Regions from separate parts of the Acidovorax sp. SDU_ACID1 genome, predicted to be linked through region 3. Evidence: predicted binding sites of a transcription regulator. Region 3 holds the regulator's gene; each other region holds the start of a gene.
The links. The regulator HrcA, encoded in region 3, represses chaperone genes, less so after heat shock. The targets are predictions, from matches to a motif close to TTAGCACTCNNNNNNNNNGAGTGCTAA.
Positions count from the first base shown of each region.

Region 1: a site for HrcA is predicted at 3,390-3,416, ahead of groES (co-chaperone GroES). Genes of this name have one in related genera too.
Region 2: a site for HrcA is predicted at 3,198-3,224, ahead of rpoH (RNA polymerase sigma factor RpoH). Genes of this name have one in related genera too.

Region 1 covers NZ_CP152342.1:3,594,876-3,599,711, reverse strand. The annotation lists gene AAG689_RS17715 (PepSY-associated TM helix domain-containing protein) at 1-582, opposite strand, end outside; gene AAG689_RS17710 (hypothetical protein) at 579-869, opposite strand; gene AAG689_RS17705 (hypothetical protein) at 866-1,129, opposite strand; gene groL (chaperonin GroEL) at 1,321-2,961, opposite strand; gene groES (co-chaperone GroES) at 3,014-3,304, opposite strand; gene AAG689_RS17690 (DUF2304 domain-containing protein) at 3,598-3,975, shown strand; gene AAG689_RS17685 (mannose-1-phosphate guanylyltransferase/mannose-6-phosphate isomerase) at 3,972-4,836, shown strand, end outside.
Region 2 covers NZ_CP152342.1:300,720-305,555, reverse strand. The annotation lists partial or broken gene ftsY (signal recognition particle-docking protein FtsY) at 1-96, shown strand, start outside; gene AAG689_RS01400 (EAL domain-containing protein) at 124-2,769, shown strand; gene AAG689_RS01395 (hypothetical protein) at 2,766-2,849, opposite strand; gene cutA (divalent cation tolerance protein CutA) at 2,834-3,088, opposite strand; gene rpoH (RNA polymerase sigma factor RpoH) at 3,256-4,194, shown strand; gene AAG689_RS01380 (Bug family tripartite tricarboxylate transporter substrate binding protein) at 4,261-4,836, shown strand, end outside.
Region 3 covers NZ_CP152342.1:3,372,963-3,377,798, reverse strand. The annotation lists gene AAG689_RS16565 (recombinase family protein) at 351-920, shown strand; gene hrcA (heat-inducible transcriptional repressor HrcA) at 1,020-2,024, shown strand; tRNA gene AAG689_RS16555 (tRNA-Ile) at 2,075-2,151, shown strand; gene AAG689_RS16550 (GNAT family N-acetyltransferase) at 2,756-4,836, shown strand, end outside.

The DNA.
Region 1 (4,836 bases), 220 kb from region 3:
CACGCCCAGCAGGTTGTGCACGTCCAGCCACATGCGCTTGAGGTTGGCGCCCAGGCGCAGGTAGAACAGGTCCTTCACCAGCGACGGCAGCAGCACCACGATGCCCGACACCAGCGCCAGCCCGTAGGCCAGCGAGACGAGGCCGATGACCGGCTCGGCCACCTCCAGCGGAATCGGCAGGCCGCCCTTGCGGTGCAGGTAGTCGACGAAGTTGCCGCTGGTGTCGTCCTCGCGCGGCGCATCCATGCGGCGCAGCTGGCCGTCGCTGCCCAGCTGCCACCACACCGCGTCCTGGCCGCGCTCGAGCTGCGCCAGCGCGGGCTGGGCGTTGTCGGGGCCGGGAAAGCGCAGGCGCACGCGGCCTTTCACGTCGGGGTGGGCATCGAAGAAGGTGGCGGCCAGCGCGTCGCCGTCGTTGCTCACCGCGCTGGATGCGGGCGCGGGCGGCTGCGTCCAGCGGGTGATCTCGGCCTCCAGCATGGAGAAGGCGCCCGCGTAGAAGGCGATGTACAGCACCAGCCCGCAGAGAATGCCGACCCAGGTGTGGACGGCCAGGTAGTCCTTGACGGTCTGCGCCTTCATTGCAGCACCTTCCAGGCGGCGAAGGCCGCCACGTTGGCCAGCAGGAAAGCGGCCGCGCACTGCTTGCGGCTTTGTGCCAGGAAGGCCACGCACGGCGCGGCGCACCACAGCAGCACCGCCAGCCACATGGCGATCTGGTCGCGCACCGGCAGATAGGCGGGCAGCAGGCCACCGTACATCAGCAGCCAGCTCAGCCACAGCGCCAGCGGAAAGCCGAGGAGAAAGCCCGTAAAACCCTTGAACAGCAGGTGGCGCGGCGCGGCTTTGTCGTGGGCGCCGCGGCTCATCGGGCGGCCGCCTTGGCGGTGCGGCGGCGCGCGGCCTGCCACCAGCTCAGGCAGGGCAGGACCAACATGGCCACGCCCAGCACCAGGGCAGTGGAGGTCGCCAGGCCCAGGCCGCCGGCCTGCGTCTGCCACACGGCCAACAGCAGCACCATCAGCCCCAGCACCGTGCCGCGCCAGCCCTGGAGCGGCCCCTCAACGCGGGGCGTGGCGCACAGAAACAGCCCGCCGCAGACGGCGGCCAGCAAGATACCGATCCACATGGAAGCAATCCAGAACAATAATGAGAATGGATATCAATTTTACATACAAATCATTACTGGCCGATGTGGAGGTCGTGGGCGAAAAGAGCCATCAGCGCTTGTCCATCAAGCGCTGGCAGCTATCAAAACCATAGAAAAAGCCCCGCAGGCTTGCGCACTGCGGGGCTGGTTTGCCCGGGCGAGCGGGAGGCTTACATGCCCATGCCGCCCATGCCGCCCATGTCGGGCATGCCGCCGGCAGCGGGGGCTTCGTCCTTCGGAGCCTCAGCCACCATGGCTTCGGTCGTCAGCAGCAGCGAGGCCACGGAAGCGGCGTTCTGCAGGGCCGTGCGGGTCACCTTGGTCGGGTCCAGGATACCCATTTCCAGCATGTCGCCGTAGGTGTCGTTGGCGGCGTTGAAGCCGTAGTTGCCCTTGCCGTTCAGCACGGCATTGACCACCACCGAGGGCTCGCCACCGGCGTTGGCCACGATCTCGCGCAGGGGCGCTTCGATGGCCTTGAGCACCAGCTTGATGCCGGCGTCCTGCTCGGCGTTGTCGCCCTTCAGCTCGCCGATGGCTTGCTTGGCGCGCAGGAAGGCCACGCCGCCGCCGGCCACGATGCCTTCTTCCACCGCAGCGCGGGTGGCGTGCAGGGCGTCTTCCACGCGGGCCTTCTTTTCCTTCATCTCGACTTCGGTGGCAGCGCCTACCTTGATGACGGCCACGCCGCCGGCCAGCTTGGCCACGCGCTCTTGCAGCTTCTCGCGGTCGTAGTCGCTGGTGGCTTCCTCGATCTGGATGCGGATCTGCTTGACGCGCGCCTCGATGTCAGCGGCAGCGCCGGCGCCGTCGATGATCGTGGTGTTTTCCTTGCCGATCTCGATCGTCTTCGCCTGGCCCAGGTCGGCCAGCGTCACTTTCTCCAGCGACAGGCCCACTTCCTCGGCGATCACCTTGCCGCCCGTCAGGATGGCGATGTCTTCCAGCATGGCCTTGCGGCGGTCGCCGAAGCCAGGCGCCTTCACGGCCACGACCTTCAGGATGCCGCGGATCGTGTTCACCACCAGCGTCGCCAGGGCTTCGCCTTCGACTTCTTCAGCGATGATCAGCAGCGGGCGGCCGGCCTTGGCGACTTGCTCCAGCGTGGGCAGCAGGTCGCGGATGTTGGACACCTTCTTGTCGTACAGCAGCACGAAGGGGTTGTCCAGGACGGCGGACTGCTTCTCGGGCTGGTTGATGAAGTAGGGCGAGAGGTAGCCGCGGTCGAACTGCATGCCTTCCACGACGTCCAGCTCGTTGTCCAGCGACTTGCCGTCTTCGACGGTGATCACGCCTTCCTTGCCCACCTTGTCCATCGCGTCGGCGATGATCTTGCCCACGGACTCGTCGGAGTTCGCGGAGATGGATCCGACCTGGGCGATTTCCTTGGAGGTGGTCGTGGCCTTGGAAGCCTTCTTCAGCTCTTCCACCAGGGCCACCACGGCCTTGTCGATGCCGCGCTTGAGGTCCATGGGGTTCAGGCCGGCGGCCACGTACTTGGAGCCTTCGCGCACGATGGCCTGGGCCAGCACGGTGGCGGTGGTGGTGCCGTCACCGGCGATATCATTGGTCTTGGAGGCCACTTCCTTCACGAGCTGGGCGCCCATGTTCTGCAGCTTGTCCTTCAGTTCGATTTCCTTGGCCACGGACACGCCGTCCTTGGTCACCGTGGGGGCGCCGAACGAGCGCTCCAGCACCACGTTGCGGCCCTTGGGGCCCAGGGTCACCTTGACCGCATTGGCCAGGATGTTCACGCCTTCGACCATGCGAGCGCGGGCTTCGCCGCCGAAAACTACGTCTTTTGCTGCCATTTCAATTCTCCAGATTCAGTAAACAGGGAAGGGATGAAGAAGTGCCGAAGGCTTACTTCTCGACGACCGCGAACAGGTCGTCTTCCTTCATGACCAGCAGTTCGTCACCATCGACCTTCACGGTCTGGCCGCTGTACTTGCCGAACAGCACGCGGTCGCCGACCTTCACGTTCAGGGCGATCAGGTCGCCCTTGTCGTTCTTGCGGCCGGGGCCCACGGCCAGCACTTCGCCTTGATCGGGCTTCTCGGCAGCGTTGTCGGGGATCACGATGCCCGAGGCGGTCTTGGTTTCGTTTTCCAGGCGCTTGACGATCACGCGATCGTGCAGGGGGCGAAGGTTCATTGCATCTCTCCTAGAGGACAAAAGGTTTACGACTATCGACAACGCGCCCGCGGGGGCGGGCGCTTCGGAACCCGGCAGAGAGGTGTTAGCACTCATCTGCAGCGAGTGCTAATGATACGGGCGTTCTGGGTGTTTTCAAGGCCCGGACGCCCGAAATCTGTGCGCAACGCACCGCATTTACAATCCTGGAGCCTCGGGAAACCGTGCCGAGGCACACTTGAGATCGGGGGCGCTTGGGTGGTCAGGGTTCCTTCCCGCCACTCCTCCATCCCCGCAAGGCGATCGAGGGACCAATGGCATCCATGCAACTTACGACAGCTCTTTTAGGGATCGGCCTGGCGGTACTGATTCTGTACCTCGTGCGCCGAGACCACTTGTATTTGATGCATGGCCTGTTCTGGGTCATGCTGGCAGCCGTAGCCGCAGTGCTGGGTGCCTGGCCCGGGCTCATCGACCGGCTGGCCGGGTGGACGGGCTTCAGTTATCCGCCAGCGCTGCTACTGCTGCTGGCTTCCATCGTGCTGGTGCTCAAGGCCCTGCATGCCGACATGCTCAACACCCGCATCGAGCGTGACGTGCGCCGGCTGAATCAGCGCCTGGCGATGCTGGAGGCCGACCTCGAAAACCTCCAGCAGGCATCCCACTCTTCCCCTGATTCTTCATCAACATGACTTCTCCCCTGCTTCCCGTCATCTTGTGCGGGGGCTCAGGCACCCGCCTGTGGCCGCTGTCGCGCGAAACCTACCCCAAGCAGTTCCTGGCACTGGGTGGCGACGGCGTCTCCATGCTGCAAGACACCGCCAAGCGGCTGGACGGCGTGGCGCCGCACATACCCCAGGCCGCACCCATCGTGGTGTGCAACAGCGAGCATCGCTTTCTGGCCGCCCAGCAACTGCAGGAGGCCGGTATCTCCGGCGCCAGGCTGGTGCTGGAGCCTGTCGGGCGCAACACTGCACCCGCCTTGACCCTGGCCGCCCTGGTCGCGGATCCGCATGCCGTACTGCTGGCCATGCCCGCCGACCACGTCATGACCGACGTGGCCCAACTGCACGGCGCCGTGCAGACCGCGTGGGAGTTGGCGAAAGGCGGAGCCATGGTCACTTTCGGTATCGTGGCCAATCGTCCCGAAACGGGGTATGGCTACATCCAGAAGGCGCAAGCCATCGACGGCTGCAACGCCTTCGCCATCCAGAGCTTTGCCGAAAAGCCCAGTCTGGAACTGGCCCAGGCCTACGTGGAAAGCGGCAACTATTTCTGGAACAGCGGCCTGTTCATGGTGCGCGCGGACCAGTGGCTCAAGGCCATGGCCGCACTGCAGCCGCAGATGCTGCAAGCCTGTCGGGCCGCCATCGAGCAAAGCAGCCGTGACCTGGACTTCATCCGGCCCCACGGCGACACCTTCGCTGCTTGCCCTTCCGACTCCATCGACTACGCCGTCATGGAACACCTACCCGGCAACAAGGCTCTGGGCATCCCCGCCCGCGTCGTGCCGCTGGACGCCGGCTGGTCCGACCTGGGCGCCTGGGACGCCC
Region 2 (4,836 bases), 2.1 Mb from region 3:
CGGCCCATTCCCGTCTACTTCATCGGCGTGGGCGAGCGCGTGGAAGACCTGGAGACGTTCAGCGCGCGCGAATTCGCGCAGGCGCTGCTGGCCTGACCGCCCACGCCCCACTGCGCGCAGCCCATGTTCATCGAACTCGCCAAAGGCTTCGCGCTCCTGCTGGCCTTGTGCTTCCTGCACGCATTCAACGTGCGCCTGTGGCGCAGCCATCCCCTGGTGGGGCAGGCGGTTTCGGGCCTGATCTTCGGCGGCATCTGCGTGGTGGGCATGCTGGCGCCGGTGACGGTGGCGCCGGGCGTGATCATCGACGCGCGCTCGGTGGTGCTCAGCATGGCGGGCCTGTTCGGCGGGCCGCTGGTGGCGGCCATCGCGGCGGTCATGGCCATCGCCGGGCGGCTGTCGCTGGGCGGCGCCGGGGCGGCGACCAGCGTGCAGGTGATCCTGGTGTGCACGCTGGCGGGGCTGGCCTACCGCCAGGCCCGCGCACGCGGCCTGCTCGGAGTGGGGCCCGGCACGCTGGCCGTCTTCGGGTTGCTGGTGCACGCGGCGGTGCTGGCGCTGCTGCAGGCGCTGCCCGCTTCCGTGGTACGCGAGCTCAACCAGACCGTCGCCCTGCCCTTCCTGCTCACCTTCACCGCCGCTACCGTGGCGCTGGGCCTGCTGCTGCGCGACGCGGAGAAACGCCTGGCCACCGAGCAGGCCCTGCGCGCCACGGCGGCGCGCCTGCATGCCATCACCCAGGCCATTCCCGATTTGCTGCTGGTGATCGACGATGAAGGGCGCTGCATGGACGTGCTCTCTCCTGACGACACGCTGCTGGCCGCAGAGGCGCACGCCCCCATTGGCCAGCGCCTGCACGACGTGCTGCCCGCGACGCTGGCAGACAGCGGCCTGGCACTGATCCGCGAAGCCCTGCGCACCGGCCGCACGCTGGGCATCGAGTACGCGCTGGAGACGCGCGCGGGCCTGCGCTATTTCGAGGGCCGCGCCCAGCGCATGGATGCCACGTCCGCCGTCTTTCTGGCCCGCGACATCACCGAGCGCAAGCAGTCCGAAAGCGCCCTGCGCGAATCGGAACTGCGCTTTCGCACGGTGCTGCGCAACATCCCCTCCATCTCGGTGCAGGGCTACCGGGCCGACGGCACCACGACCTATTGGAACCAGGCGTCCGAGCAAATTTACGGCTACACGCAGGACGAAGCGCTGGGCCGCAGCCTGCTGGAGCTGATCATCCCGCCGCCGATGCACGATGGCGTGCGCGCGGAGATGGCGCGCATGTTCGCCACCGGCGTACCCATCCCCTCGGGCGAGCTGCAGCTGCAGCGCAAGGGTGGCGCGCCGGTCCACGTCTTCTCCAGCCACGCCTTCATCCAGGTGCCCGGCCAGCCGCCGGAGATGTTCTGCATCGACATCGACGTCTCCGGCCGCAAGGCCGCCGAGGAGGAGGCCCACCGCCTGGCGTTCCACGACGCGCTCACGCACCTGCCCAACCGCCGCCTGCTGGCCGACCGCCTGCGCCAGGTGCTGGCCAGCGGCGCGCGCGCGGGCCAGACCACCGCCGTGCTGTTCGTGGACCTGGACAACTTCAAAACCCTCAACGACACCCAGGGCCACGAGGTGGGCGACCTGCTGCTGCGCCAGGCCGCCCAGCGCCTGTCCGACGCCGTGCGCGCGCAGGACACCGTGGCGCGCCTGGGCGGCGACGAATTCGTCATCGTGCTGCAGCACCTGGGCACCGATGCGCACGAGGCCGCCGCCCAGGCACGCGAGCTGTGCGAGCACTTCCTGGACCGCCTGCGCCAGCCCTACAACCTGGACGGCCACGCCTACCACGGCGCCGCCAGCATCGGGGTGACGCTGCTGGCCCATGTGCCCGACTCGGTGGACGAGGTGCTCAAGCAGGCCGACATGGCCATGTACCGCGCCAAGGACGCCGGGCGCAACACGCTGCGCTTCTTCGACCCCGACATGCAGCAAGCCGTCAACCGCCGCGCGCTGCTGGAGGCCGAGCTGCACCACGGCCTGCGCGAGGCGCAGTTCCTGCTGCTCTACCAGCCCCAGGTGGAAAGCAGCGGGCGGGTGACCGGCGCCGAGGTGCTGGTACGCTGGCGCCACCCCGAGCAGGGCATGGTCTCGCCCGCCGAATTCATCCCGCTGGCCGAGCAGACGGGCCTGATCCTGCCGCTGGGCCACTGGGTCATGGAGACGGCGCTGCGCCAGCAGGCCCTGTGGCGGAACGACCCGGCCCTGCGGCACCTGAACCTGGCCATCAACGTGAGCGCCCGCCAGTTCCTGCAGGAAGATTTCGTGGACCAGGTCGCCGCGCTGCTGCAGGCCACCGGCGCAGACCCGGCGCGCATCAAGCTGGAGCTGACCGAAAGCCTGCTGCTGCACAACGTGGAGGGTGCCATCGCCACCATGCACGCGCTGCAGGCCCACGGCCTGGGCTTCTCGCTGGACGACTTCGGCACCGGCTATTCCTCGCTCGGCTATCTCAAGCGCCTGCCGCTCGCACAGATCAAGATCGACCAGGGCTTCGTGCGCGATGTGCTGCAGGACCCGCGCGACGCCGCCATCGCGCGCACCATCATCGCGCTGGCCGGCAGCCTGGGGCTTCAGGTCATCGCCGAGGGCGTGGAAACCGCCGCGCACCACCAGTTCCTGCTGGAACACGGGTGCACCGCATTCCAGGGCTACCTGTTCGGGCGGCCGATGGAGCTGGCGCAGTTCGAGCAGGCCGCGCGCGCGTCGGTGCCGCAAGCGACCTAGAGCCCGCCGTCCACCTGCCCGGCCACCCACTGCGCGTAATCCGCCTCGGCTTCCACGACCTGGGTCAGCAGTTGCGGCACCTCGTAGGGATGCTGCGCCCGCAGCCAGGCGCGCAGGGGGGCGCCGCCTCGAGCAGGGTCTTGCACGCCAGGCGCCACTCGGCGTCCTCATGCTGCGCGCCCTGCCAGACGTAGTGCGAGGCGATGGACTCCACCTGCACGCAGGCGGCCAGCCGCGCCTGCACGGCACCCGAGGCCAGCCGCCGGGCATCGGCCGCGCTGGCGACGGTGGTGGTGACGACGGCGATGATGGCGGTCATGGACTTCCAATTTGATAGCTGCTTGCGCTTTATGGATAAGCGCTGGAGCCGCTTTTTACCTTATTTCCCTCTGTGGGCGATTTCCTGCATCCACACGGGAACTCCGCCTTTAGCACTCCCTCTAACGGAGTGCTAATATGAACCCCATGCAAGAAAGGACTCCCGGTATGGCCTTCCAGACTGCACCCACCGCGACAACGACGCTGGCGCCCGCCAACCCCTGGGCCCTGGTTCCCCCGCTGGGTAATCTGGACGCCTATATCTCTGCCGTCAACCGCATCCCCCTGCTCACGCAGGAGGAGGAGCAGCGCTATGCGCGCCAGCTCAAGGAAGACAGCAACGTCGAGGCCGCCGGCCGCCTGGTGCTGTCGCACCTGCGCCTGGTGGTATCGATCTCGCGCCAATACCTCGGCTACGGCCTGCCGCACGGCGACCTCATCCAAGAGGGCAACGTGGGCCTGATGAAAGCCGTCAAGCGCTTCGACCCCGACCAGGGCGTGCGCCTGGTGAGCTACGCCATGCACTGGATCAAGGCGGAGATCCACGAATACATCCTCAAGAACTGGCGCATGGTCAAGGTGGCGACCACCAAGGCCCAGCGCAAGCTGTTCTTCAACCTGCGGTCGATGAAGCAGGGCTTCAAGGCCGAGGCACTGGATGCCGACACGCACCGCGAGACGCTGTCCGACCATGAGATCGACCTCGTGGCCGAGCAGCTCAACGTGAAGCGCGAGGAAGTCATCGAGATGGAAACGCGCCTGTCGGGCGGCGACGTGCTGCTGGACCCCACGCCCGGCGACGATGGCGAGCAGGCCTACGGCCCCATCGCCTACCTGGCCGACGCGGCGCATGAACCCACCGCGATGATCGAGACGCGCCAGCGCGACATGTTGGCGACCGACGGCATCGCCACCGCGCTGGAAAGCCTGGACGCGCGCAGCCGCCGCATCGTCGAGGAGCGCTGGCTGAACGTGCAGGACGACGGCTCCGGCGGCATGACGCTGCACGAGCTGGCGGCCGAGTACGGCGTGAGCGCCGAGCGCATCCGCCAGATCGAGGTCGCGGCCATGAAGAAGATGAAGAAGGCGCTGGCCGAATACGCCTGACCGGCTCCCCACCGAACGCGCAGCCCCTCAGGCTGCGCGTTTTTCTTTGCACCCCCAGAACGCGCCATGCAACGCCGCACCCTGCTGACCCTGGCCCCGGCCCTCGCCCTTCCCAGCGCCTTCGCAGACGCCTGGCCCGCCAGGCCGCTGCGCATCATCGTCGGCTTTCCGCCCGGCTCCTCCCCCGACCTGACGGCGCGCACCTTCGCCGAGCCGCTGGCGCAGGCGCTGGGCCAGCCCGTGGTGGTGGAGAACAAGGTGGGCGCGGGCGGCAACATCGCCGCCCATGCCGTGGCCCAGGCGCGGGACGGGCACACGGTGGGCCTGTTCATCAACGGCAACCTGACCATCGCCAGGCTGCTCAACCCGCAGTTGCCCTACGACCCCGCCCGGGACCTGGCGCCGCTGTCGCTGCTCGGCACTTCGCCACTGCTGCTGACGGCACCCGTGGGGCAGGACGGCGTGCCTGCGTCCGGCAACGCGCGCGCCTTCCTCGCGGCGGCGCGCCAGGCCGGCGACCGCTGGAGCTACGGCACACCCGGCGTGGGCACCGTGGGCCATCTCGGCATGGAACTGCTCAAGGCGCGCACGGGCATCGACCCCGTGCACGTGCCCTACCCCGGCTATCCGCAGGTGGCCACG
Region 3 (4,836 bases):
AATGCCTTGGGAGGATCAGCTCCGGATCGCGCGAAGTCAAAAGCGTGCTGCGGATGCGTTGGAGCGGGATCGTCGCGCCGTACCTTCATCTTCGCGTTCGTCGGCGTCTGTCACAGCTCGTCCTGCTCCAGGCCTTCGTGATGAGATGGAATGTAGGCTCCTGGATCAGAGAATTCGCGCTCTTGATGCGCAGGGGCGGCAAGGCAGTACGCATTACAGCTTGGAGCGAATTAGGGAGGAGCGAAAGAAGGCGCGGGACAGGCAATTTAGGCTTGGTTGTTAGCGCTTGGGGGTATGGGTGCGGGTGGCCCCTTTTCTCTTTTCGTTCCCGGTGATGCGTAGGAGTTTGGATGCTGGTGGGGTATGCCCGTGTGTCCACGCAAGATCAAGATACGGCGCTGCAGCGTGATGCGTTGGAGCGGCACGGCGTGCGGCGTGTTTTCGTGGAGTCGGGTTCGGGTGTAGGGCCTCGGCCTGAGTTGCAGCGCGCCCTTGCGTTGCTGGGTACGGGTGATACGTTGGTGGTGTGGAAGTTGGACCGGATCGCGCGCAGCCTGCCTGATCTGCTTGCTATTCAGGGGCGGCTCAAGGGCGCGGGCGCTTGTATCCGTAGCTTGACTGAGCCGCTTGATACGACCAGTCCGTTCGGTGAGTTCACGTTTCAGGTGCTGGGCGCGGTGGCGCAATTGGAGCGCTCGATGATTCGTGAGCGGGTCATGGCTGGGCAGGCTGCTGCACGTGCGCGTGGCAAGGTCTGGGGCAGGGCTCGCACTATCCCGGATGAGGATGTGGCGCACATAGTGGCCATGTGGCGCTCGGGTGTGTTGTCTCAGGCGCAGCTTGCGGATTTGTGGGGTGTTACGGTGTCCTGTCTGCGCGATACGATCCACCGTTTTGAAAGGCGTGGCCGCTGGCGATGATGGGGTTCATGCGGTACCGGGGCGCGGCCCCGGTTTTGCCCAAAAAAATAGCCCGAATGGCCGGGCTATTTGTTTCAGGTACATGACTAGAATGATTCGATGCTCGATGACCGCTCCAAGTTGTTGTTGAAGGCGCTGGTAGAACGCTACATCGCCGACGGACAGCCAGTGGGTTCCAGAACCCTGTCGCGGGCATCGGGCCTCGAATTGTCGCCTGCCACGATACGCAACGTGATGGCAGACCTGGAAGAGCTGGGGTTGATCGCCAGCCCCCACACCTCTGCTGGGCGCATTCCCACGGCCAAGGGCTACCGGCTCTTCGTCGACACCATGCTCACCGTGCAGAAGGAGCAACTGCCCGAACTGCAACTGCGGCCCGAGCAGCCGCAGAAGGTGATCGCCAACGCGGCGCAGCTGCTGTCCAGCCTGTCGCAGTTCGTGGGCGTGGTCATGGCGCCGCGCCGCGCATCGGTGTTCCGGCACATCGAGTTCCTGCGCCTGTCCGAGCGGCGGCTGCTCGTCATCATCGTCTCGCCGGACGGCGACGTGCAGAACCGGGTGATCTTCACCGAGTCGGACTATGCGCAATCGCAACTGGTGGAAGCCGCGAATTTCCTCAACGCCCACTATGCGGGCCTGACCATGGAGCAAGTGCGCGAGCGCCTCAAGTCCGAGGTGGACACGCTGCGCCGCGAAATCGCCGTGCTGATGCAGGCGGCGGTCAACGTGGGCACCGAGGCCATGTCCGAATCCCAGGAGGAGGTGGTTTTCTCCGGTGAGCGCAACCTGCTGGCGGTGAGCGACTTCTCCGGCGACATGGGCAACCTGCGCCGGGCCTTCGACCTGTTCGAGCAAAAGACGCAGATCCTGCGGCTGCTGGACATCTCCAGCCGGGCCGAGGGCGTGCGCATCTTCATCGGCGGCGAGAGCCAGGTCGTTCCATTTGAGGAACTGTCCGTCGTCAGCGCGCCCTACGAGGTCGACGGCCAGGTGGTCGGCACACTGGGCGTGATCGGCCCCACGCGCATGCCCTACGACCGGATGATCCAGATCGTGGACATCACCTCCAAGCTGGTCACCAACGCCCTGAGCCACCGGAAGTAACCCCTACAATAGCGCCCGCTGCCCTGCCGACGAGGCGCTGGCGCAACCCTGGGGCGTTAGCTCAGTTGGTTAGAGCAGAGGACTCATAATCCTTTGGTCGTCGGTTCAAGTCCGCCACGCCCTACCAAGTGCACATAAGGAAACCATGCTGCTTAATTGATAGCATGGTTTTCTTTTTTCTGTTGTTTGTAGGCGATTTGTAGGCAACTTGCTTGGGACAACCCAGCCCAGCAACAAAAGAGTCCATGGTGGGGGCTTAGGCTTGTTTGGTCGCGGGCGTGAAAAGTAAGGCAGAAGAGGGGGCGCAGGCTAACGAGGGGCACCAAGGTAATGCCACACGGCAGTAGGTGTCATCACGTTGGCACGGCAAGCTTGTGAAGCAGATTGCAAGGTACATCACTGTGCGGCAGATTGTCGCGCCGGGGACGGCGGCTTCAGGCTGCGAGCCGCCGGTTGTGTATCCAACTACGAACGACTGCTTCGACCAACAGCTACAGTTGCAAGAGCCAGATCAGTTAGGCGGTCACTGCTATATCTGACAAATTGACCAAAAAACTGTTTAAATATACAGTGACCGCATGGCCGCCGTCTTCATCGTCCGGTTTTCTCCATGTCGCTCCCGCGCGCTGATCTGCCTATATGAAGCGCTCGTACAAAGTCTCCTGATCGCGAGACGTAACAATTTGGATACAGTCACCTCCATCGTTCGCCACAGGTGGAGAGATGACAGCATGAGCTCTGAACCCCTCACTATCGCGTTGCTTTTGAAACGCCAAGACGTGTTGCCCTTGGTGGAGCAAGTGGTCCTAGCCGCGGAAAGCGATCGGCCCGCTTTGGGCTGGTACGCGCGCAAGGTTTACCAGGAAGCCGCGATCGCCGAGCGGCTGATCGTGGCAGTGGCCGGTAAGGACGGTGACGTGCGCTACGCGGGGCATCTGCTGTTCGCCACCACCTTTCCGCGTGGCTATGTCATGCAGATTCATGTCGATGCGGCCCACCGACGCCACGGCGTTGCGCAGCGCATGCTGGACGCACTTAAGGCGCAGCTCAGTGCCTTGAACTACATTGCCATCAGCGCACGGGTGGCCGAAGACTTGCGGCAGTCGCAGGAGTTCTGGGAGAGCCAAGGTTTTTATGCGCATGGCACCGCGCCTGGCGGCAAGACACGCGGGCGAACCCTGGTCCTGCGCAGCCATGAGTTGCCGACGCAGCAACTCTTCGCCGCCAGCGGCTTGACTCATCGTGATCCCCTGGGGCTGGCGGCCGACCCGTGCACGGCCACCAAGCTTTACCTTCTGGACCTCAATGTGATCTTCGACCTGGGGCCGCGCCGCGCGCGCCACCAGGACGTAGTCGATCTCTTCGCGCTTGAGCGCCTGGGGGTCTGCCGCCTTGCCCTCAGTACGGAGTTCGATGCCGAGCTCAAGCGCTCGGCTACGAGCGCCAAGACCGACCCCATGCAGGGTCTGGGTCAGGTCTTTCCAAAGTTTTCCGTGCCACCGGACGACGTCATGGCGCGGCTCACCCATGAGATCGCACCGGCGATCTTTCCAGAACGCTTCGCCGCAGATGCGTTGACCGCCAATGACCACTCCGACCTACGGCATCTGGGCACGGTCATCCATCACAACTTGGCGGGGCTGGTCACCAGCGATGGGGACATCCGCGACGCCGCGGCCTTGCTCCGTCAGCGCTATGGAATCGAAGTGCTTTCGCCCTCTGCGTTCAAGATCCTGGGAGAGTTGGACACAGGCATCGGCGCGGTGACCGCCAGCACGCGAGACACCTTGTCGCTGGTGCCGCTTGCGCTTGGGCGCGAGGCGCAGGTTCGCGCGCTACTCTCGAGCCTGAGTGTATCGCTGGCCGATCAGACCACGGTGTGGGCGGCAGACGACGGCAGCAGCCGGGCGCGCCATCGCTGCGTCGTGCTCGAAAGCGATCGCGTCATCGGCTACCTGATGTGGCCCAGCAACTTGCGCGGGGGAACCTGGGAGGCCAGCTTGGCCGTGGACGAGCATGTGTCATGTGCGCCAGACGCCGCAAGGCTGATGATCGTTCACCTGATGGGATGCGCCCGCGAGGAGGTGCAACGCATGCGTTTGAACCTGGCGCCCGCCCAGGCCTGCGTGCGAGAGGTAGCGCTGGAAATGGGTTTCACAGGAACGCCCGAAACGCAGGCACTTCACAAGGTGTCGCTGCATGCGGCGCTGCTGCCGCATAACTGGTCGGCGCTGCGCACTCGCCTGCAGGCTGTGAGCGACATCACGCTCCCTACGGCCATGCCCGTTTTCCGGCAGGCCGACCAGTATATCGAGCTGATGCGCCCGGACGGACAACGCACGCAAGTGACGGCCTTTGCGTTGGAGACCTTGCTGTCGCCCGCGCTGCTGTGCCTGCCGGGCCGACCAGCCGTGCTCGTCCCGATCCAGCGCGACTATGCCGAGCACTTGCTCGACCACTTGGAGCAGATGCAGTTGCTGCCGCGCGCAAAGGCGCTGCTGTACCAGCAGCGTCACTACCTGAGCGCCCCACAGTCCTTAAAGGTCTTCGCGCGCGGCCACCTGATGTTTTTCTATGAGTCCACCCGCGGCCACGGCCAGAAGGCCGTAGTGGCAATGGCCCGCGTGGTCAATGCCTATCTGAGCGCCGAAGGCGCGATCGACAAGGCCGACCTAGATCGCTCCGTGCTCGAGGCGGCCGACCTGGCAGCTATTGGCAAGTCGGAGATCAAGACCGTGGTCGTCTTCGACAATGTCAAAACCCTACCTCGACCGGTGCCACTGGAGAGCCTGAAGCGATTGGGCTGCGGTAA